2 regions of the Dyadobacter sp. SRI_021 genome follow, and region 1 is predicted to be linked to the other one. Evidence: riboswitches for the same ligand, from Rfam matches in the RefSeq annotation. Region 1 holds a riboswitch; the other holds the start of a gene.

Region 1 (12,250 bases):
GACGAACACCCTGCACGTTGAGCTCTCCTCCCGAAACGTTGATGTTTTCACTTTGGATCGCCGTCTGAACGTCGTAGAATGTCAAACCGGTCGACTTCATACGGTCGAGGTTCACGTTGATCTGGATTTCACGGTTCAATGCACCGAGGATATCCACACGGGTAATTTCAGGTAATGCTTCGATTCCGTCCTGCAAATCTTCGGCATATTCTTTGAGTTGTTTCAAAGAATAATTACCGGCTATGTTGACGTTCATGATCGGGAATTCCGAGAAGTTCACGTCCTGGGCTGTCGGGCCGGAGTCGAGGTTTTGGGGCAAATCGGTCTTTGCCTTATCGACCGCATCCCGCACCCTTTGCAAGGCCACTTCCACGGCCACGTCCGGCGTAAATTCCACCAGGATTACGGATACGTCCTGCAATGCATTGGATTTAATCTTCTTAACCCCGTTGAGGGATTTAAGCTGTTTCTCGATCGGTTTGTTGATCGTGTTTTCGATATCGGCCGGTGCCGTCCCGAAGTATACCGTATTGATATAAATCTGCGGGATTTTGATATCCGGGAACTGCTCTTTCGGCAGATTATTGTACACCATGAACCCCGCCAGCGTGATGATGAACGTAAAGATGTAGATCGTCGTCCTGTTCTCTACGCACCAGTTGGTGAAGCCTAAGGTTTTATATTCGCTAAATTTCATAATGTTGAATGATTGACCGGGTCGCCGGCGCGATGATTGAATGACTGAATGAGGGAGTGCATCTTGCCTACAATCCCTGACAACCTCTGACCATAACTGACCAAATGGCCGTCACTCTTATTCATATTTAGTAGCTGATCGGCTGGCCGTCGGAAACTTCCTGATAGCCGAGGGTAATCAGTTGATCGCCTGCCGACAAGCCTGAAAGGATCTCGACTTTGCCATTGTAGCTCAGGCCGGTCTTTACTTCCCGCGCTTTGGCTACCTTTTTGTTGCCTTCGGTCACGGCTACATACACCACATTCCCTTTCTCCGTGCTCTGGACATAGTTCTGATCGATCACCAGCGCATTTTTTCTGGTGGCGTCGTTGATCTGTACCTGTGCCATCATATTGGGCTTGATATCACGATCGGACGGCAGGTTGGCCTCAATGGTGAATGTTCTGGACAATGGATCAACCGCAGTACTTACGAATGAAATCCGCGCCTTGAATTCCTTTTTCAGATCCGGGAATTTGACGATCACTTCGTCGCCTTTTTTTACGCTGGCGGCATAAACGTCCGATACTTTGGCCAGAACTTTCAGGTTGGCCAGGTTCACAACGCGTACTACGCCCACGCCCGGGGAAGCCATTTCACCCACTTTCACATTCACGAGGTCCACCACACCCGCCATTGGTGATACGATGTTGGTCTGCGAAAGCTGGGTATTCAGCGTAGCCAGTTTCTTTTCGAGCGATTCTTTGTTGTTTTTCGCCTGCAGGTATTGCAGCTCAGTACCGATCTTCTGGTCCCAGAGGTTTTTCTGCTTTTCATAAAGCGTATTGGCAAGGCTGAGCGAAGTTTTCAATTCCTCTATGGATTCGGTCAGAATGCTGTTGTCGATCTTACCGATCACGCTTCCCGCCTTCACCGCGTCACCCTCCCTGACATACATTGCGACGATCGCACCGCCTGTTTTAGGCGTAACCATCACGTTGTTTTTCGCATCGACAGTGCCTTGCAGCTCTACATAATGCTTGAAGGTTTCAGCATTCAATGTGGTTATTGACACCGGTTTCACTTTCGCCTCCGTTGTTTTCTTAGGGTCCAGCTTGGCAATCTCGATTTCGAGTTCCTTGATTTTTTTAGCAGTTTCAACCTGTCCCGCTTTCAGCGCGGCAAGCTCTTCCTTTTTGCCTTCCAAACCCTCTTTCTTGGCCGAGCAGGAGGCGAGGATGGAGGCAATAGCGGTTATAATCAGAATATTGCTTTTCATGGTATTGGTAAGTAGCTGTTTCAAATTTCGTTAAGTGTTAATGGTATTATTCGGAATATAGCTCGCCTTTGGCCTTGCTGAGATCCACTTTCGCGATCATCAGGTCATACAAGGCGGTGAAGTAGTTCGTCTGCGCTTCCTTTAAAGAAGATTCAGCGTTGATCACCTCAATGTTCGAGCCTACGCCTTCTTTATATTTAATCTTCGAGACGCGTACGATCTCTTCGGCGAGCGTCAGGTTCCGTTTCTGCGTTTCTAATGTGGCAAATGCATTCTTGATGTTAATGCTCGCCTGGTTGTTTTCCAGGTCGATCGACTGTTTCAGCAAATTCTGGTTGTTCTTAACCTTGTCGATCGCGATTTTTTTCTGAGCAATCTGGTATTTCTTGGTAAAACCGTCGAAAATCGGAATGTTCAGGTTCACGGCCAGTACCATGTTGTTGAACCACGGATTGTTGAATAACTGCGAAAATTTGTCCATACCCGCGTTATAACCATATCCCAGGGATGCCGACAAGCTGGGCAGGTAACCGGAGCGTACATTGCGCAGATCGAGCATGGCCAGCTTTTCCTGAGTGTTCAATAAGGAATATTCAATTCTTTTCTCATAGCTAACATCCAGGCTCTCCGACTCCGACCGCAGCTCGGCCACGTTTACTGCATTGATATCATCCGTCAGCTTAATAGGCTCGTTTGCGGGCATACCCATCTGAAATTTCAGCAATGCATAGCTCAGGTCGATCAGGTTCTGCACTTTTTGGCGCTCGGTCTGCAAATTGTTAATCTGCACTTCGAGGCGGTTTACATCGAGCAACTCCACAAAACCGCTTGCATTCATCGCCTTTGTTTCGCGCATGGATGAGTCCACGCGGGCGATGTTCAGATCAAGCAGCTTGGCGCGCTCTTCCGCTACCTGGGCCGAGTAGTAAGCCTTGGTTACCGCTTCGGCAACAGTCACTTTCGAAGAAGTGGTGCTTTTTTGCGCCAGTTCGCGGTAAGTAGCAGCTGCTTTCAATCCGATGAAATAGGAGCCATTGAAAATCAGCTGATTTAGGTTGGCGGAAGCGGAGCCCTGCCAGGGAATCCCAAACTTCACGGCGCTCGGCGGCGCGTCGTCCGGTGCCGATGGGTCGAAGGTTTTCGCCGGCAAGAAGAACCTTGGGATAATAATGTTGTTCGTTAGCGAAACGGCTCCTGTAACCTGCGGCAAACCCGCTGCACGGATTTCTCCGATGCGCGCTTCGGCGGAAACCGCATCCAGTTGCGCATTCTTGACATTCAGATTGTGCTTGATCGCGTAATCAACGGCCTCTTTTAATGAATAGCCGGTTTGTGCATGAAGTGGTACAAAATAAATGAGTGCCGCGAGCAGCATCAAAGTGCTACGTATTGTTCTGGCATTTTTCATGGATATTGAGTTCAGTTGCTGGTTTATCTTTTATGGTGTTGTAGTATTCAAAGCCTTTTTCCGAAAGTATCCCCCTTAAAAAGTGCCCGAGAAACTGGGTTTGCACGTGCATGATATTGAACTTCTTGGCGGGGTAAACGGTCGGGTCGAAAGCGAGCACGATCTGCTCCACGCGCAGGAGCGAGAGCACCTCTACATCGATATCGGGGCGGTAGAGGCCCATTTCGATCCCTCTCAGGAGGTTTTCCCGCATGTTTTTGATAATGAACTCGTGTTTGTAGTTCTGAAACAGCTCCCAGGCGTTGGGATAATACTTCTTCAAATCGTACAAAAGCGTGGGGTTCATGTCGGCGAGCGTTTCCTGCATTTGCACTGTAGCGTACATCGCTTCTTCGATCGGGTTTTCGGCGAGCTCTTCCAGTTTCTCCATTTCGCATTTCTGCATCCGGATCTCTTCCTGTATCACCAGGGCGAGAATGGCTTCCTTGTCGGAGTAATGCTGGTAAATGGTTCGCTTCGAAATTCCCAGGTCGCGGGCAATGTCGTCCATCGTGACGCTGCGGATGCCGTAACGCCAGAAAAGGTTCAGTGCCGATTTGATAATTCGCTCTTTCACAGCGACAAATTTGAAATTTTCGAATGACAAAAACTAAGAAAACTCCGAGAATGTTTAAAGTTTTCTACGCACAAGTAGTCGTTTATCGTCGAAGAAGGCACAAGTCGGGCTGAGAATGGCCCCTAAACGCCGATAATTAGCAGCGTCGGCGGCATTTTGGCCGTTTGCAGAGCGTGGCCGTTTTGAGAGTAATCATAGGAATGGTTTTTAGCTGTTGAGAAATGTATAAATTTTAAATAGGATTATATTTAGAATAAATAGTCCGATATAAAATGCTGTGAATGAGCTCGGAACCGGAAAAATTTGATGTGACTCCCGAATTTCCGGCCTGAAAATAGGAGGCGTGGCGCCGGTTCGTCAATTAAAAAATTATTAAGCGGGTATTTTCAGGTATGAACTTGGCAAATAGCGCGATAAATTGCTTTCGGATGGGAATGATTTGACGGCGATCCGTGTTTGGAAATGACACATATTCTGACCAATTTTCGGGTCATTTTCGTTCCTATTTTTTAACACCCAATTCACTAATTGCCATCGCGACAAACAAATCAATGAAAAGCTACATTGACCTGATTCAGCAGACGTTCGAGTTTCCTACCATGGAGTTCAACGTAGATAATAATGAATTGCTGTTCAACAATGTACCTCTGATGGATATCATCAAGGAACATGGTACGCCGTTAAAGATCAATTATCTGCCCAAGATCGGAGAACACATCGAGAATGCCAACATGTTCTTCCGGAATGCCTTCAAAAGACATAATTACAAAGGCACTTATACCTATTGCTATTGCACGAAATCGTCGCATTTCAGCTTTGTGCTGGAAGAGGCTCTGAAGCATAACATCCATATCGAGACGTCTTCAGCTTTCGATATTCCCATTATCCGGGAGCTTTACCGCCGTGGCAAGGTCAATAAGAGCACGTACATTCTGGCGAACGGCTACAAGCTGCCGCGCTACACGCAATACCTGAGCGAGCTGATCAACGAAGGTTTCAATGTGGTGCCTATTCTGGACAACCTCAAAGAAATCGAATCGTACGAGCAGCAGGTGACGGCGGATTCGGTGCATTTCGGAATGCGCATTGCAACGGACGAGGAACCGAACTTTGCATTTTATACCTCGCGTCTGGGGATCCGCTATAACGATGTTCAGCAACTCTATAAAGAGAAGATCGAGCCGAACCCTCGTTTCAAGCTCAAAATGCTGCACTTCTTCATTAATACGGGTATTAAAGACAGTGCCTACTATTGGAGTGAATTGACCCGCTTCATGTTCAAATATTGCGAAATGAAGAAGATCTGTCCCGACCTCGATTCTATCGACATTGGCGGCGGCCTTCCGATCCAGACTTCGCTGCAATCGAATTATGATTACCAGCAAATGATCGATGAGATCATCGAGAACATCCAGTGGATCTGCAACAAGAACAACGTTCCCGTTCCGCACATTTTCACGGAGTTCGGAAGCTACACAGTGGGAGAGAGCGGCGCGGTGATCTATGAAATCATCGACAAAAAACTCCAGAACGATAAAGAGCTCTGGTATATGATCAACGGATCGTTCATTACCCAGCTTCCCGACTCTTGGGGTATGAACCAGAAGTATATTATGCTTCCGATCAATAACTGGGATAATCCTTATCAAAAGGTAAACCTTGGTGGACTAACGTGCGATTCGCAGGATTTCTATAATTCGGAGATGCACAGCGCGGATTTGTACATGCCGATTTTTGAAGATAACGAACCGCAATACATCGGTTTCTTCCATACCGGCGCATACCAGGAATCGCTTGGAGGCTATGGGGGCATTCAGCACTGCCTGATCCCGGCGCCGAAGCACGTGCTGGTGGACCGTGACGAAGAAGGCCGCATTACCACACGTGTTTTTGCAGATGAACAGAACAGCGATTCGATGCTGAGGATTTTGGGTTTCAAAGAGGAGCCTTTCGGTGCACAGGATGGAAAGCCGGCGATCGAAAAGCCTCGCGTGGAGCCGGAAGAAGAGTTGGCGGAAACAAAAATCTGATGCCGCATATAAAGTTCTTTGAATGAGTTCGTTATTAGTCAGGCTAAAACGCTCATTCAAAGAACTTAATTTTATATTTTTGTAGTGACAAAAACTTATACGAACTGGAAAATGAAAAAGATCTTACTTCTCCTGGCTGTTTGCGGAACATTGGCGGTAGCATCATCTTGCACCAAGCACGCCTGCCCTGCTTACGGATCAGTACAGAAAACCCAGCCTGCGCCGGTAGCAAAAGCTTAATTTACTGCTGCAATATCAACCTGGCGGCTTCCAGCAAATTCACAGCGGCATAGTCTCCCGTCGATTCTTCTGCATTCGGGATGATGTGAACCGTTTTCAAACCCACATTTTTTCCTGCTTCCATATCCCGGTCCCGGTCGCCGATCATCCACGATTGCGCGGGATCGATAGCATATTTGGCCATGGCCTTCTCGATCAGCAGCGAACCTGGTTTTCGCGACAATGAGCTGCCGGAATAGGCCGGGTGATACGGCGAGAAATACAGGTCGTCCAGCGCATTACCCGACACTTTTTGCATTGCTTCGTGAATCGCATACACATTATCAGCCGTGTAAAGTCCCTTCGCGATACCTGCCTGGTTCGTAATGACAATCAACAGGTAGCCCGCCTCTTTCAGCATTCGGAGCGCTTCAACAACACCTTCCGGTATAACGAGTTCTTCCAGCTTATACAAATAGTCCGGACAATCCTCATTCAGTACTCCGTCGCGGTCGAGGAATACGCATTTATTTTGCTGTAAAGCCATATTTATAAGGAAGAAAACTCTTTAACGGCTTCAATAAAGCATCGTACCTTGTCGGGATCGGTGTCGGGATAAACGCCGTGGCCGAGATTGGCAATGTACCGCTGCGTGCCAAATTGGTTCACCATTTTCTTCACTTCCGCGCGAATCTGGTCGTAGGAAGAATAGAGCACGCACGGATCCAGGTTCCCTTGCAATGTCTTGTTGGGGATCAGCTCGCGCGATTCGGCGATGTCCATATTCCAGTCGAGGCCCACTACCGAACAGCTTAGTTCTCCGATTTCCTTTCTGGCAAAGAATGCACCTTTGGCAAAAACAGTCACGGGTACTTCGATAATCGCATCACAGATCTGTTTGATATAAGGCAGAGAGAAAACGCGGTACTGCTCGGGCGAGAGAATGCCCGCCCAGGAGTCGAAGAGTTGTACAATATCGGCACCCGCCGCGATCTGCGCTTTCAGATAAGCGATCGTGCTGTCGGTAATTTGTTGTAATAATGTATGTGAAAATTCGGGATCGGCGTATAAGTGTTTTTTCGCAACCGAGAAGGTCTTGGAGCCTTTGCCTTCGGTCATGTAACAAAAAATTGTGAACGGCGCACCCGCAAAACCGATCAGCGGAACGCGGCCCGCGAGACCTTCTTTCGTGATTTTAATGGCGTCCAGCACATATTTGAGGTCCGTTTCCGGCTCGGCGATATGCAGCTTTTGCAGGTCGGCCAATGAGTGAACCGTGCTTGGGAACACCGGTCCGCGCTGCTCTACCATTTCATAAGGCAGTCCCATTGCCTCGGGAATCACCAGGATGTCGGAAAATATAATGGCAGCATCTACGCCCAGCAAGTCGACAGGTTGCAGGGTGACTTCTGCTGCCATTTCTGGTGTAGTGGCAAGATTAATAAAACTTCCGGCTTTCTCACGAACGGCCCGGTATTCTGCAAGGATGCGCCCGGCCTGGCGCATCATCCAAACAGGCGTGCGTTCGGTCTTCTCCCCCCGCGCCGCCCGAAGCAAAAGGTCATTTTTCAGATTCATGCGGCAAAGGTAGGGAGAAAGTGGTTATCAAAACCTGAAATTCACCCCGATCAGGAAATTCCTTCCCGCTTGCGGAAAATAGAAATTCTCTTGCGTGAGTGCGCCCCCGTACATATAACCGTAGGTATAGCCGTTCGATTCGTATTGCTCATCCAGGACATTGTTTACGAGCAAATTGAATCCGATTTCATTTGCCCACGATGGTTTGATAGTCCATGATAAACGGATATCGTTGGTCAGGTAAGCATCGAGTTTGCGGGTTTCTGTGGAAGTATTGTCCAGATATTGCTTGCCTACATACTTTGTCAGCAAGGCCAATTCCAGGTTTTTGCGCAGCGAATAAGTGAACTGGCTTCCGGCAATTACATTTGGTGAAAAGGAAATATCCGACTTACCATGATCGACGGTTTTATAACCACCATTATCATAGTCGACAATGTATTCCGTGAAATTTTTGATCTTGTTCTGGCTGAAAGTGGCATTCGCATTCCATTTCAGGTGGTTGTTGAATACCACAGCACCTTCCAGCTCGATACCGGTGCGGTAGCTTTTCGGCACATTCACACGCACAGAGCCGCCCACGTCGTTGATCTGACCGGTGAGTACGAGCTGGTTTTTATAACTCATCAGATAATAATTTGCTGCGAATGCCCATTTGCCTTGCTGCGTGCGGAAACCGGCCTCTACGTTCTGCAAACGTTCGCTTTTAGGGAAAAGATTGGCGGTTGAAGATGTGAAATCGTCTCGGTTCGGCTCGCGGTTACCGATGCTGTATGAGGCATAAACCGAGCTTTGCTCAGCCAGCTGGTAGGTAAGACCTGCCTTTGGATTAAAGAAAGAATACGACTCGTCAAACGCCAATTGAACCAGATCATTATCTGTTCCGTGAATGGCGTGGCTTACCCGACGGTATTGCAAATCGGCAAATGCAGTCAGCCGATCCGTGAATGCATAATAAACCTTTCCATACAGGTTGAAATCCTTCTTTTTCCCCGTGCTGAAATAGTATTGGTGCTCATTCTCGATATTGCCCGCGTTGCGTGCCCAGATGATCTGACCATAGTGGTCGCCATCGTACTGGTTCCAGCCTCCGCCGAAGCTCGCTGTCAGCTTTTTGAAACTGTTGTAATCGAAGGAGAATGTAGTTCCGTAAAAGTAATTATCCAGCCAGCGGCGACGGATGAAGTCGGTGCTGGTGAGCGTGTCTTTACCGATAATTACATTGGGAAGGTTGTATTTGCTGTAATCGTCACCGGAACGATATTGCTCATAGTAGCCCAGTCCGCGGACGAGAAATGCATTGAGGTTGAACGTCAGTTTATTACTCAGGTTATGGGAGGAAACGATCTGGTAATGGTCCTGACGGTAGTTATCCACCTCGTTTTTATACGTGTAGGAATTATAAGTCCGGTTATCGGAATTGAGCAGGTTTTGCGCATCTTTTTCTCCTAAGTAATTTCTGTCAATATAAGCCAGAATACCTTCTCGATCGCCGCGCAATTTGGCCTCCGGCACACCGTTCCACGACTGATAAGTGCGTTCTTTCCCCGAAAACACATTGATCCGCACAAAGCTCTTCTTGCCAAAATATCCGCCTGAGAGGTAATAAGAATGCAATTCTGAGGAAGCGCGGTCCACAAAGCCATCCGAAGAAACCCGCGACAGCCGGGCATCGAATGTAAACTTATCTTTAATCAGCCCGGAGCCTACTTTCAATGTGTTTTTGAATGTATTGAACGAGCCGTAAGAGTTATTCAATTCCGCATAAGCTGTTTCGCGGAATGCATTGGTATTAATATTCACCGAAGCGCCAAATGCGCCTGCGCCATTGGTGGAAGTTCCCACGCCCCGTTGGATTTGAATGCTGCTTACCGACGAGGCGAAATCCGGCATATTTACCCAGAAAACCCCCTGGCTTTCAGCATCGTTATAAGGAATGCCATTCACAGTTACATTGATCCGCGTCGCGTCGGAGCCTCGTATGCGTATGCCCGTGTAGCCCACGCCGCCGCCCGCGTCGCTCGTGCTCACAAGGGAAGGGGAAAAGTTGAGCAGTACCGGCAAGTCCTGCCCCATATTCTGCTTGTCGATTTGTGCGGCGGTCACATTGGTGTAAGCCATACCCGTTTTGTCGTTCACGCGGGTGGCATTAATGATCACTTCATCAGCCTGGTAAGTGCTTTTGTTGAGCTTGATTTCCAGCTGATTTGCAGCGCCAATGGCGACTTTCGAAGTTTGGTAGCCGATGTAGGAAATGTCGAGGGCATCAGTATTTTCGGAGATGTTTTTCAAAACAAAATGGCCGTCCTTGTCGGTACTCGTACCGCGGATTTCGCCGGCTTTAATGGTCGCGCCGGGGAGCGGTTTGCCGTCCTCGGCATCGGTCACACGGCCGGAAACACTCTTTTGGGCAAAAGTGACGAGTGAGGTGGTGCTGAACAGCAAGGTCAGCAGACAGGTAGTAATTTTTCGCATTGCGATCAATAATTACAACAGGCAGGGGCCACCTATCAGAAAGTTCGATAAAATATTAACAGAAAACAGCCGGTCCGGCTTTCTCTCCCTACGCCGGCATTACCCGGATCAGGTTAAATGGGTATGATCTCAGCCCGTTCGGTAGGGCACCCCTTGAGATTATGCTGCAAAATTAATACGCTTTTCCGTAATTTTACATATCTCGAAATGAAGTTCCTAACTATTTGAATACCAAAATGAAAAGCTATACAGACACGACCGATATCAGTGCCTCTCAGCATGCTATGGAGCTCGAATACCGGTATGGGGCACATAATTACAAGCCGATGCCGGTGGTTATCCAGCGGGGCGAAGGAGTTTTTTTGTGGGATGTGGAAGGAAAGCAGCATTTCGACTTCCTGTCGGCATACAGCGCGGTGAGCCAGGGGCATTGCCATCCGAAGATCGTGGATGCGATGGTACGCCAGGCGCAAAAGCTGACGCTCACCTCCCGTGCATTCTATAACGACCGCCTTGGCGAATGCGAGAAATTTCTTTGCGACTATTTCGGGTATGATAAAGTCCTGATGATGAATTCGGGCGTGGAGGGCGGCGAAACTGCGCTGAAACTAACCCGGAAATGGGCGTATAAAGTAAAAGGTATCGAGCCCGGAAAGGCAAAAACCGTGTATGCCGCCGGTAATTTCTGGGGCAGGACATTGGCGGCGATATCCTCGTCGACGGATCCTTCTTCCACCAACGACTACGGCCCGTTCCTGCCCGGCTACGAAATCATACCCTATAATGACCTTCCTGCCCTCGAAAGCCTCCTGAAAAATGACCCGGACATCGCCGGTTTCATGGTGGAGCCCATCCAGGGTGAAGCGGGTGTAGTGGTGCCGGACGAGGGTTACTTAAAAGGCGTGCGTGATCTGTGCACAAAATATAATGTCCTGTTCATCGCCGACGAAGTGCAAACCGGTATCGGCCGTACAGGAAAACGGCTTGCCTGTGACTGGGAAAATGTAAAGCCTGATATCCTGGTCCTCGGCAAAGCATTATCGGGTGGTACCATGCCGGTTTCGGCTGCATTGGCCGACGACGAAATCATGCTGACGATCGCGCCCGGCGAGCACGGCTCGACCTATGGCGGTAACCCGTTGGCATGCGCGGTGACCATCGCTGCATTACGGGTGGTTCAGGACGAAAACCTTGCTGAAAATGCCGAACAAATGGGCCGGATTTTCCGCAAGAGAATGCAGGAGCTTCAAAAGCAATGTTCTCTGATCGAAAGCGTTAGAGGGAAGGGGTTGCTGAATGCGATCGTGATCAACGACTCCGAAGATAGCAGCACGGCCATGGACCTTTGTTATAAAATGATGGAAAAAGGGCTGTTGTGCAAGCCTACGCATGGCAACAAGATCCGTTTCGCGCCGCCACTGGTGATCAATGAGTCGCAGATGGACGAAGCTTGCCGCATTATTGAAGAGGTATTTTTAGAAATGAACGGAAATCTATGAAACTGAGACTTCTCCTGCCTGTCATTTTAATCGCTGCCTGTGTTTTTTCTTGCAAGGAAAAAAACGCCGATCCCAAGAATGATACCGAGACCAACGAGTGGATCTATACCAACATGAAGTACTGGTATTACTGGACCGACCACATCACCGCATCGCCCGATTACAACAAAACGCCGAGCGATTTTTTCAGCTCTCTGCTTTATAAATATGATGCGACGGCGCGCCCGGACGGCGACCGGTTTTCATGGATGCAGGAAAGTGCGAAGGAATTAGAAGCGTCTTTGGGCGGCGAATCCAAAACAAGCGGCATGGAGTACAAGCTGGTGTATTTTCCTGCCAATACCAGCAATGTAGTAGGCATTGTGCTTTACGTGATCCCGGACTCACCTGCCGCCAAGGCCGGCTTTGTGCGGGGCGATGTTTTCAGCAGTGTGAATGGCCAGAAATTGACGGACTCGAACTACTCAAAA
Region 2 (12,250 bases), on a different contig from region 1:
TGATCGCTTATCCACTCAACGTTGGTTCCAAAACAATCTACACACCCGACAATTTGATTTCTCAGTTCCGGTGCAGGTATTTTAAACAACGCAGTCGCTCCGAACGGAAACAGGACCGCGATAAGCAGGCGGATTTTCCCCTCCACCCAGACATTCCTGTATGTATCGAGTTGGCCATATAAAAACTTGCAGGAAGGGGCGCGGGGGCGGAATGCGTTTCATTTTGATAAAAAAGCGGGTCGCCGTAGTTGAACACCACCCCTGTATTGCCATCCGAAAAGATCCGCATAGCTGATTGTGTATCACTTTCTATGACCAGAAAATGCCGCACAACGCCGGAAAGAAGGTGTGTCGGTTTGACTTGCATAATCAATTACCAGTGCTGTGCCCAGAAGCTCTGTCCTTCGTAACCGCTTTGCGTCAGGAGCTTCGCTGCCTGCAAGCTTCGTTTGCCGCTAGTACAGTAAAAAACGACTTTTTTGCCCGAAGGGAATGTCTGGATACTTTCGGGGATTTCGGAGAGCGGGATATTCTCCCCGCCGAAGTTATCCGCCTCAAATTCATAATATTCGCGTACATCTACAAGCAAAATCTGTCCGGGATCCGCTTCCCGCAATGCCTCGAACTCGTCGTAAGACATTTCGCGTGTATTTCCCTCAGCAGGTTGTTTGACAGCTGGTTCCGGAGACTTTGCAGGAACCGCGGACGCTGATCTAGAAAACTCAAAGACGGATTGGGTATTTGAAAGTGTGTTGATAACCAGTAATTTGCCTGACAATGGTTCGCCAATGCCTGCCATTATCTTGATCGCCTCATTGGCCATATATGTGCCGATAATGCCGGGCAATACGCCCATTACCCCCGCTTCCGCACAATTATCGCCTTCCTCGGCGTCGGGAAAAAGGCACCGGTAGGTAGGCCCTCCCTGGTAGTTGAACACCGAAACCTGTCCTTCGAAACGCAGAATAGAGCCGAAAACAAAGGGTTTGTTCAATTCCACACAAAAATCGTTGACGAGGTAACGGGTTTCGAAATTGTCGGAACCGTCGATGACCAGATCATAACTATGAAGTAAATCTGCCGCGTTTTCGGCAGTCAGCCGATCGGGATAGGCGGTAAGGTGCACAAATGGGTTGAGTACCGAGAGTTTTTCGACTGCGGTAATGGCCTTGTTTTTACCAATATCATCGGCGGAATACAGTATTTGCCGGTGCAGGTTGGTAAGGTCCACAGTGTCGTCGTCGATAATACCGATCTCCCCTACACCCGCAGCCACCAGGTATTGCAGGACCGGGCAGCCGAGCCCGCCTGCGCCTATCACGGCCACTTTGCCGGCACTCAGCTTCTCCTGACCTTCCAGCCCCATTTCCGGCATGATGATCTGGCGCGCGTAGCGTTTTCGTTCGATGGGTGTGAACATAATAATTGAATGACCGAATGACTGAATGACTGAATGACTGAATTTGTTTTATTCAATCATTCAATCATTCAAAATTAAAGAAGCGTCCCAATCCTTCCAAACCGGCTCGTAGCCTGCGTTGCGGATCATCCGGGCGATCTCAGCAGGGCTTCGCTCGTCCGAGATTTCGAATTGTTCGAGTGATTCCGGCTCGACTGCGTAGCCGCCCGGGTTGGTTTTGGAGCCGGCGCTGATGGATGTTACACCCAACTGAATGCAATGGTTCCTGAATTTCTCGGATTCACGCGTGGAGAGCGACAGTTCGACTTCCTCGTTGAAAATCCGGTAGGCACAAATCAGTTGTACCAGTTCCCGGTCACTCATCTCCACCTTCGGTTCCAGGCCGCCGGAGAAGGGTCGCAGGCGTGGGAATGAGAGGCTGTACCGCGTTTGCCAGTAGGTTTTTTCAAGGTAATTCAAATGCAGGGCGGTGAAGAAACTGTCGGTGCGCCAGTCTTCCAAACCGATCAATACCCCCAAGCCCATCTTGTGAATACCTGCCTGGCCGAGCCGGTCGGGTGTTTCGAGCCGGTAATTGAAATTGGCTTTTTTACCTTTCGGATGATGCTTCCGGTAATCTTCCTGATGATAGGTTTCCTGGTAAACCAGTACCGAATGCAGGCCAAGCGGGATCAGCTTCTTGTATTCATCGCGGTCGAGCGGCTGTACTTCCATAGATACCTGCGCGAAATGCGGGCGGATCAGCTTCAATACCTTTTTAAAATACTCCACATGCACGGTCTGGTTCGCTTCGCCGGTAACAAGCAGCACGTGTTCGTAGCCCATATTTTTGATCACTTCGACTTCCCGCAGGATTTCACTGTCGGTCAAGGTTCGCCGGCGTACTTTATTATCCAGACTAAACCCGCAGTAGGTACATATATTGGTACACTCATTGGACAAATACAGCGGCACGTACATTTGAATGGTATTTCCAAAGCGCTTCCGGGTCAGCTGCCGGCTTAACCTGGCCATCGGTTCCAGGTAGGCGATAGCGACAGGGGAAATCAACGCCATGAAATCGTCCAATGTTCTTTTGGGAGCGGTCAATGCCCGTTCCACGTCGGCGGCGGTTTTGGTATAAATGGTCTCCTTAACCGTATCCCAGGAATACCGGGCAAATTCTTCTTTAAAGCTCATCCAGAAATGCGGTTAACGGGCTGCTGGCCACTGCCAGTCTCCCCTTCGATCCTAATTTGGCTTCATAGGCCATTCTTCCCGATTGCACGGCGAGTTTGAAAGCCTCCGCCATGGCGACGGGATCCCCGGCCACCGCAATGGCGGTATTAACCAATACCGCGTCAGCCCCGATCTCCATTGCTTTCGCGGCATCCGACGGCGCGCCGATACCCGCGTCTACTACCACCGGAACCTTGCTCTGCTCGATGATAATTTCAAGAAAATCAATGGTTTTTAAACCTTTGTTACTGCCGATCGGCGAGCCGAGCGGCATGACCGCTGATGCCCCTGCTTCTTCCAGCCTTTTGGAAAGCACAGGATCGGCGTGAATGTAAGGCAGGATCACAAAACCCAGTTTGGTGAGTTCCTCGGTTGCCTTCAGAGTCTCGATCGGATCCGGCATGAGGTACTTCGGGTCGGGGTGAATTTCGAGTTTTAGCCAGTTGGTTTCCAATGCCTCGCGCGCGAGCTGCGCGGCGAAAACCGCTTCTTTAGCCGTGCGCACGCCGGAGGTATTGGGTAACAAATGAATGTGATCGTGCGTCAGGTGGCTTAAGATATCGTCGCCTGCGTCGTGTACATCCACTCGGCGCAGGGCTACCGTCACCAGTTCGGAGCCGGAAGCCAGCAACGCATCTTCCATTACTGCTGCCGAACTGAATTTGCCGGTGCCGGTGAAGAGCCTGGATTGAAATGTTTTATCTGCAATGGTCAGCATAATGCTTGTTGGATTTGGTAAAATGTTTTTTGCGGATCGTCCGCGGCAATCAACGCGCCGGACATTGCCACACCATAAAGGCCTGCCTCGCGAAGCCCGCGGATATCGTCGGATGTAATGCCACCGATGGCGATAATGGGTATGGAATGACCGGCCTGCCGCATCTGGTGCATCAAAGCGGAGTAGCCACCTATGCCCAGAATAGGACTCAGGTTTTGCTTGGTATTGGTAAACCGGAACGGCCCGAGGCCGATGTAATCCGCCCCTTCACCGATCCGGCGAACAATATCGTCCCAGGTATTAGCCGTGCCACCGATCACCATTTTCTCGCCCACGAATGCGCGCGCCTCGGGTATAGGCATGTCCGTGAGCCCGAGGTGCAGCCCATGGGCTTCCACGGCAAGGGCAACGCGTGGAAAATCATTAATAATAAGCTTCGCCTCATAGCGGTCACACAACTGCGTAGCTTCCCAGGCAATAGGCAGCACCTCTTCCTCCGGCCGGTTCTTCACCCGCAACTGAATCCACCGGCAGCCCGCTTCCAGAGCCAGGCGAATGCTGTCGATATGCGACATGGTACCGGTTTCATTGGAGATAAAATGCAATTTGTCTATAAAATCAGCTGCATCCTTTTGCTTCTTATCCCCGGGTTGAAACCCGGGGCAATGGACTGCTTTTGCTTTTGAGCCGATTTGTTTTTGTTCAAATACATCGATCTCCAATGCCAAATCTATTGCCCCGGGTTTTAACCTGGGGATGCAGGATGACTGCTGAAATGATGATTGTTGAGATGAAGGATGCTGAGATGATTTTAGAGATAATTGTAATGATTTTAGATTTTCAAACTGAGCAACAGCATTGTCGGGATTTTGCCAGATGCTGCCAAGCACTGCTGCTCCATTAAAGCCCATTTTTAATGCAGATCTCAAATTTTCTGCATGAATGCCTCCTAATGCAATGACTTTGCCCGGAAAACTATATTTCCTTAATCTGAAATCAGAAGGGACCTTCGCCGAATAACCAGCCTTTGAAATACTATCAAAAACCGGCCCCAGGAATGCATAATCAAAGCGGTGCGAAAGTCTTTCAAGTTCTTCCGGATCATGTGTCGAGGTGCTGATTGTGAATCCATCGCTTTTCAATATTTCCAATGTTTCCTCGCTCTGCGTCAGCCTGTTTTTCTCAGTGAAATGCAACCCGGTAATGCCAAACTCATGGGCAAGCTCATGATGCTGGTGCAGTGCAATGCGTCCTCGGAATTGCGGATCGATCTGTTCCAGCCATATTCGCAGCTCGGTTTCCGTGGCTTTGGGCTTGCGCACATGCAGGCGTGCAAGTCCGTGTGCGAAGAGCCGGTTGACGATACCGGCTTCTTCGGACAGTATTTCCGGGTGAGTTATGACGATGAGCTCCATTACAGATAAATCTCGCTGCCTTTTTCTGCAAATTCCCGCGCTTTCTGCTGCATGCCTTCGGCCACGGCGTCTTCGGCCATCAGTCCGTTTTCCTCCGCATAGTCGCGTACGTCCTGCGTGATTTTCATCGAACAGAAGTTCGGACCACACATCGAGCAGAAGTGGGCGATCTTGGCCCCTTCGGCCGGAAGCGTTTCATCGTGAAACTCACGTGCGGTGTCGGGGTCCAGCGAAAGGTTGAACTGATCTTCCCAGCGGAACTCGAAGCGGGCTTTACTCAATGCATTGTCGCGGTACTGTGCGCCGGGATGGCCTTTGGCGAGGTCGGCGGCATGGGCGGCGATTTTGTAGGTGATCACACCGTCTTTTACATCTTTTTTATTGGGTAATCCCAAATGCTCCTTCGGGGTTACGTAGCAAAGCATAGCCGTGCCGAACCAGCCGATCATGGCCGCGCCGATGGCCGAGGTAATGTGGTCGTAACCGGGCGCGATGTCGGTTGTCAATGGGCCTAATGTGTAGAATGGCGCTTCATGGCAGTGTTTCAACTGCTTCTCCATATTCTCTTTGATCAAATGCATCGGTACGTGGCCGGGGCCCTCGATGATCGTCTGCACATCGTGCTTCCAGGCGATTTTGGTCAATTCGCCCAGCGTTTCGAGCTCCGCGAACTGTGCGGCATCGTTAGCATCGGCAATGCTGCCGGGGCGTAGGCCGTCGCCCAAAGAGAATGCCACATCGTAAGCCTTCATGATTTCGCAGATCTCCTCGAAATGCGTGTACAGGAAGTTTTCTTTGTGATGCGCCAGGCACCATTTCGCCATGATCGACCCGCCACGCGAAACAATGCCGGTGATGCGTTTGGCAGTCAGCGGTATGTAGCGCAGCAGGACGCCCGCATGAATTGTGAAATAGTCCACACCCTGTTCGGCCTGCTCGATGAGCGTATCGCGGAAAAGCTCCCAGGTCAGGTCTTCGGCTTTGCCATTTACTTTCTCCAAAGCCTGGTAAATAGGTACGGTACCAATGGGCACCGGCGTATTGCGGATGATCCACTCGCGGGTCTCGTGGATGTTCTTGCCGGTGGACAGGTCCATAATGGTGTCGGCACCCCAGCGGCATGCCCAGACGGCTTTTTCGACCTCTTCTTCAATGCTCGACGAAACGGCCGAGTTGCCGATATTGGCATTGATTTTCACCAGAAAATTCCGGCCGATAATCATCGGTTCGCTCTCCGGGTGGTTGATATTCGAAGGGATTACCGCTCTTCCGGCCGCTACTTCCTGTCTTACAAACTCGGCGGTAATGTGGCTTTTCGGCGTATTTGCCCCAAAACTATGTCCGGCGTGCTGGTGCGCCAGTGCGCCAGCTTTACCATTCAGCGACTGCAAATGCGCGTCAATGCGCTGATTTTCGCGGATGGCGATGTATTCCATTTCCGGCGTGATAATACCCTTTTTAGCATAATGCAGCTGAGAAACGTTCTGCCCGGCTTTGGCGCGTAACGGCTTTGCATTATGTGCGAACCGCAAATAGTCGAGCTTCGCGTCGGCGAGGCGCATCCGGCCGTATTCAGAGGAAATCGTTTCCAGTTCCTCCACGTCCCCGCGCGAGCGTACCCATTCCGCACGTAATGCAGGAAGGCCTTTTTTGACGTCTATTTCAATGTTGGGATCGGTATAAGGGCCGCTGGTGTCGTACACGGTTACCGGCTCATTGGGCTCGCTGGCTCCGAGGCGACCTGAATGCGGGCCGCCATGTATGCGCGTATCGTTCAGTGAAATCTCGCGCATGGCCACGGAAATGTCGTGGATTTGCCCTTTCACATATATTTTCTTCGAATTGGGAAACGGGTCTCGGGTGATGGTTTCCGGCGTTTTTTCTGTCTTCATGATGCTGTTTTTCTGGTTAAATGGTGGATACAGGACAATGCAATGCTAGCCGCCCTGGGTGGCGGTAATGAGCGTAATCTGGTCGTTGGGGGAGAATTGGCGCGTGGGCCAGTCGGATTTCGGGACTACCGATTGGTTGATGGCTACTGCGATGCCTTTGCCGGAGGGAAACAGCTCGGATACGAGTTGCCCTACCGTGTAAGTGACGGCTATTTGCTTTGTCTGACCGTTTAGGATGATTTCCATTCCTGATTCAGTTTTAAATACAAAAAACTCAGGGATGGACCTATGAAGAAAGAATAGACGGAGCTACGTGCACAGTAACACCTGCTTTTCCCTTCGGCAGTACTAGCTGCATCAGGTTCAAAGGGTATGATCTCAGTCCGCATGTTGGGACACCCCTAAAGTTGAGGCAAAGCTATTCGAAATTCAGGATTTTCAAAAGAATTAGAAAAAAACGTAAAACAGAACGTGGATAAGACGTGAAATTTTTTAAAATAATAAGGTATTTTTGACCCTAATATTGAAACCTGTATAACGACCTGCTTTATTTTGATGGATTTGATCATCAGAAGTGCCGCTCCTAAGGATCTGCCTTCGCTGTTGGAAATTATCAACCACGCTATTCTGAACACCACGGCTATTTATGATTACGAAGCCCGGACCATGGAACAACAAAAAGCCTGGTTTGAACAGATGTTCTATGACGGTATGCCGGTGATTGTGGCAGAGCTGGAAGGCGAAGTGATCGGTTATGGTTCCTATAATATTTTCCGTCCGAAAATCGGGTACAAATTCAGTGTGGAGCATTCCATTTACCTCGACGAAAAGTCGCGTGGCATGGGCGTAGGTGGTAAATTGCTAGGGAGCCTCATCCAACGTGCGAAGGAGTCGGGCCTGCATACGATGATAGGCTGCATTGATGCCTCGAACCGCGCAAGCATTGAATTTCACAAGAAATATGGGTTTGTGGAGAAGGGTTACCTCAAAGAAGTAGCTTATAAATTCGACCAGTGGCTGGATTTGGTTTATATGCAGCTGTTGCTGGAAGAGGATTGATATTTTTGGGAGGAAGGACGAAGGTCGAAAGGGAGGAAGTCAGAAATGGTCAAGGGTGGTCAGGAATGGTCAGGATTAGTTAAGAATTTATCCAACAAAATTGACAATACCTGACAACGAATGACAACTCCTGTCAACACTTGACAAAAAACGAGGCGCAGCTAATAACTGCGCCTCGTTCATTTTAATGGGCTCTGCCCGTTTCTACATAAGTATCTTCATCGCCGGTGGGTTTGCCTTGCCACCAGGAGGCGAGGATGGAACCGGTAATGTTCATCAGTGGTCCGAAGATTGCGGGGGCGAGGCCTACGGTGGCCATTTTACCCATTTCCTTGGCAATACCGGAAGCCAAACCGCCATTTTGCATGCCTACTTCAATGGCAATCGTACGGCAGTCGCGCTCACTCATGCGGAACAGGCGCCCCGACCAGTAACCGAGCGTGTAACCCGAGAGATTGTGGATTAACACGAGGAGCAGCAATGCAGGCCCGATGGAAAGCAGGCTGTCGCGGCCGGCAGCCGTGATGATTACGATAATGAACGCGATACCGCCCATCGATACCAATGGCATAGCGGCATCCAGCCATTTTACTTTTCCGCTGAACAGCTTATTGAAGATAAGCCCGGCGCCGATCGGGATGATCACCATTTTAATGATATCCCACATCATATGCAGCGTGTCGATTTTCACGAACGCGCCTGCGAGCATGCTCATGAGGACCGGCGTTACGATAGGCGCGAGCATGGTGGAAATGGCGGTAATGGTAATGGACAAAGCCAGGTTCGCTTTCGCCAGGTAAGAGATCACATTGGAAGCCATGCCGTTCGGTGAGCAGCCGATGAGAATGATCCCAGCAGCGATTTCAGGCGGGAAGCCGCTGATGTTCGCAAGCGTATAACCGATCGTCGGCATGATGATAAAGTGGCTCACTACGCCGATCAGTACACCTTTGGGCATTTTAACCACCCCCACAAAGTCGCCGAAACTCATGGAAGTACCCATCCCGAACATGATGATCTGGATGAGTGGAGTGATCAGCGTTGAAAGTTTAAAGTCGCCCACCGTGAGGAAATGCTGAGGGTAGTATAATGCGGTGGTTACCGCCGCGAAAATCACGGTGGTGTAAGTGAAACCTTTTAGTTTTTCATATCCCCTGAAACTGATGGCCAGCGACAGGAAGAATGCAATGAAGAAGGGGCCGGCCGAAGGGAGGCTCCCCGTGAAAGCGAGGTAGAGCGCTATCAGCAGGCAAACCGTGGCGACGGCGGATATGAGCTTGTAAATATTCATATTAATGTATTTAAAATGCAATTTTGAAAAAGGGAAAGAAAATTCCTGTCTGTTTCACCAGACAGGAAATGCTGAAAACCAGTCCCGGTTACTCGCCTACCAGGTTCTTTTTTTCATGTATTCGTCGAGCTCCGAACGTTTCATAGGGATTTCGTTCGGGTTTTTGTCGAGCCATTTCAGGAAGTCTGTTTTCAGAGCGTCGGTCCATTGGCTGTCAATCTGGCCTGGGGTGTATTTGCCTTCTTTCAGCATTTGAATGCCGAATTTGTCACGCAGTGCGATGAATTCGGCGGTTTGCACCACTTTCTCGACCATGTGCGACGGGACGAAGATTACCCCTTCTTTTTTGGCCAAAACCAGATCGCCGGGAAGTACTACCGCGCGGCCGATGCGAATAGGGGTATTGATGCCGGTGACCACCGCGTCTTTGAGATACGAAGGATCGAAATCACGGACGAATGCATTGAAACCGGGGATTTTGGAGAGGCCGTCGAGGTCGCGCACGGAGGCGTCGAATACCACACCATTGCCGGTTTTGGCAAAAATAGAATTGGCCAGGTTATCGCCGATCAGCGTACCTTCCACTATTTTGCCCATACCGTCGGCTACGTATACGTCGCCTTTGCTGAGCATGTCGATCGGCCAGGAGTTGGTATTGCCGATGCGGCCTTGTTTGGCACCGCGGTCTTTGATATTCTTTTCGATATCCGGGCGTGAAGGCATGAACTGCGCCGTCAGTGCACGGCCGGCGATCACCACGTCGTCGTGCACGATTTTCCAGTTGCCTTCAAACTGGCAGTTATAGCCTTCGTTTTTGAGCACTACCCAGGCTTCTTCGATATTGATGTCCTTTGCTCGGCGGACGAGGTCGTCGGAGATTTTCGGGCGGCCGTCAGGGAAGCGTTCACCTTTCCATTCGGAGGTCAGGAAAATCAGTTCTTCTTTTGGCATAGTCTGCGCCTTCGCGGTTTGCAGGCCTCCAAGGGTTAGGGTCAGGATCGTCGTTAAAGAGAGAATTGGTAGTTTCATAAGACAAGAAAATGTGCGGCAGGAATATACTGAGTAGGTAAAATTAGGTAAAATATCAATCGGGGCCCTGTCTGGTTACATCATCCAGAGCTCCCGTTCAGATTATCTTTTTGAAACCACGATAGGGTTGGTCAGGCCATTCAGGTCGTACACCACCTTACCTGCGCGGATCGTCACTTCGGCTTCCAGTTTCTGCTTGCCCTGCACTTTGGCGCCGGTGTAATCGAAGAAACCGAAGGTACCGGTGTCATTCATCTGGAACTTGCCGTCGAGCACGCGTAATACGGATACGTCCGCACGTGAACCGACCGAAAGATTACCCAGCTCTTCGCGGTGAATGGCTTGTGCCGGAGCCCAGGTGCTGGCTTTGATCACCGCCGGCAGATCCATACCCATGGCTAAGAATTTGGACATCACATTCAGCATGTCCTTCATGGCATTGTTCATACTGCCGGTATGGATGTCCGTGCTGATAGTGTTGGGATAAAAACCGGTTTTGATCGCCGGGATCGCCTGCGAGAATGCGAAGCTGATACCTCCGTAACCCACATCGAAAATGATGCCTTTTTTGCGTGCTTCATACACGAATGGCTTCACTTTACCGGCTTTCACGTCCACGATCGGCTCGCGGCTGGCAAGCTGGCCGAAGCAATGCGTGAAAATGTCGCCGGGGCGGAGGTGTTTCATGAAAAGCTCTTCGATGGGCAATACCGGCTGGCTGCCGCCAAAATCGATCATGACCGGGATGTTAGCCAACTTGCCGGCTTCCACGGCACGGTCGGTAGGCGTCCAGTTGTAACCGTTGAAGTGGGCAAGTTTAATACCCACAATGTATTCAGGATATTCTTTCGCGACTTTGGCAGTAGCGGCAGCATCCATGTCCTCGACATTCTGCTCGTACGTGCCGCCGCGCATGCCTTCGCCCACGATGTTCAGGAACGAGAGTACACGAGTGCGTGAGGCATCAATGGTTTGCTTCTTAAAATCGGGGAACGACTTCCAGCCGGCGCAGCCAGCGTCCACCACCGTGGTAACCCCTGTGCGGAAGGTGAAACCGTCGGGTGGGAGGGCATTAGGACCGTTGCTGTAAGTCTGGTCCATTTTGGTGCCGAAGAAGTTGTGCGAGTGCATGTCGATCAGGCCCGGCGTTACGAAAAGACCTTTCGCGTTCACTACCTGTACGCCTTCCCTGGCGTCGATGTTTTGGGCAACGAGCATTACCGTGTCGCCTTTCAGCGCGACGTCCATAATGCTGTTGATATTGTTTTTAGGGTCAATCACATGACCGCCTTTGATGACGATCGAATACTTCTGAGCCTGTGCGGCAAAACCGGCAGAACAGAAGAGGGCGGCGGCAATGAATACTTTTTTGATCATGGGTTTTGGTTTAGGAAAGAACTATTATGGTTAAGACAAGGAAACGCATTGAAATACCTCATTCACGGATCGAAAAATTTCAGGCTTAAAAAGCGATACGGACTGCCGATTTTGGTCGGCAATCCGTATCGGTCATTCACTTCACAGGCAAACAGCGCATAAATTCCGCTTATTTATCCCACCAAACTTTGCTCGAAAGCGTGTTGGTGCCGCCCTGGCGGGTACGCGCTTCGTAAAAATTCTCTTTATTGTATTGCTCCTCCGTATCGGGGATCACGAAGCGGGTCGGGATCTGGCCGCCGGTGAGGTTACCGGGATAGTTGGTCGGCGTCAGCTTGGGATAGCCTGTGCGGCGCCAGTTGGCGAAGATCTCGTATTCGTCTTCCAACAGGAGGGATACCCATTTCTGCGTACCGATCTGCTCCATTTTCTGTGCTGTCGTTCCGGTTGCATTGAAAGGGTTCGCTTTCAGGTAAGCGGCGATTTTAGCATCGGAGATGATACCTGCCGTGCCAAATAATGCCCATTGTTTCAGACCGGAAGTAACTGCGGCGTTGTAGGATGCCTCGGCGGTAGCGCCGCTGTACCAACCTCTCAGGTTGGCCTCTGCGAGCAACAGGTGTATTTCGGCAGGGGTCATAACGAGCAACGGTGCATTGTATTTCAAGATCGTCGCAGGGTTAGGCTCCGAGTATTGATCGAAATTGGCAGGCAGGCCGTTGAAAGCGGCATTTTGCATCCCTTTTTGCAGTGCGGTAGCCGTGTCGGCCACGTAAGGGGCTTTATCGGATGCTTTGGTCCATACCACTGAAATCACATTCAGGCGCGGAT

The links. A riboswitch is a leader RNA that binds a small molecule or an ion and turns the genes downstream of it on or off. The one in region 1 is predicted to bind thiamine pyrophosphate.
Region 2: another riboswitch for thiamine pyrophosphate. It lies ahead of thiS (sulfur carrier protein ThiS); the one in region 1 lies ahead of AC2YIT_RS29530 (TonB-dependent receptor).

What each region holds. Positions count from the first base shown of each region.
Region 1 is NZ_JBYCZM010000015.1:80,880-93,129, reverse strand. It holds gene AC2YIT_RS29565 (efflux RND transporter permease subunit) at 1-697, opposite strand, end outside; gene AC2YIT_RS29560 (efflux RND transporter periplasmic adaptor subunit) at 825-1,955, opposite strand; gene AC2YIT_RS29555 (TolC family protein) at 2,002-3,363, opposite strand; gene AC2YIT_RS29550 (TetR/AcrR family transcriptional regulator) at 3,338-3,979, opposite strand; gene AC2YIT_RS29545 (type III PLP-dependent enzyme domain-containing protein) at 4,531-6,009, shown strand; gene AC2YIT_RS29540 (D-glycero-alpha-D-manno-heptose-1,7-bisphosphate 7-phosphatase) at 6,251-6,775, opposite strand; gene hemE (uroporphyrinogen decarboxylase) at 6,778-7,806, opposite strand; gene AC2YIT_RS29530 (TonB-dependent receptor) at 7,834-10,281, opposite strand; TPP riboswitch at 10,349-10,445, opposite strand; gene rocD (ornithine--oxo-acid transaminase) at 10,518-11,780, shown strand; gene AC2YIT_RS29520 (S41 family peptidase) at 11,777-12,250, shown strand, end outside.
Region 2 is NZ_JBYCZM010000001.1:256,553-268,802, reverse strand. It holds partial or broken gene AC2YIT_RS01040 (hypothetical protein) at 60-182, opposite strand; partial or broken gene AC2YIT_RS01035 (DUF6597 domain-containing transcriptional factor) at 239-367, opposite strand; gene moeB (molybdopterin-synthase adenylyltransferase MoeB) at 374-1,420, opposite strand; gene thiH (2-iminoacetate synthase ThiH) at 1,481-2,599, opposite strand; gene AC2YIT_RS01020 (thiazole synthase) at 2,589-3,356, opposite strand; gene AC2YIT_RS01015 (thiamine phosphate synthase) at 3,350-4,771, opposite strand; gene thiC (phosphomethylpyrimidine synthase ThiC) at 4,771-6,663, opposite strand; gene thiS (sulfur carrier protein ThiS) at 6,709-6,909, opposite strand; TPP riboswitch at 6,981-7,076, opposite strand; gene AC2YIT_RS01000 (GNAT family N-acetyltransferase) at 7,219-7,722, shown strand; gene AC2YIT_RS00995 (bile acid:sodium symporter family protein) at 7,907-9,013, opposite strand; gene AC2YIT_RS00990 (RraA family protein) at 9,110-10,042, opposite strand; gene AC2YIT_RS00985 (amidohydrolase/deacetylase family metallohydrolase) at 10,145-11,419, opposite strand; gene AC2YIT_RS00980 (SusD/RagB family nutrient-binding outer membrane lipoprotein) at 11,589-12,250, opposite strand, start outside.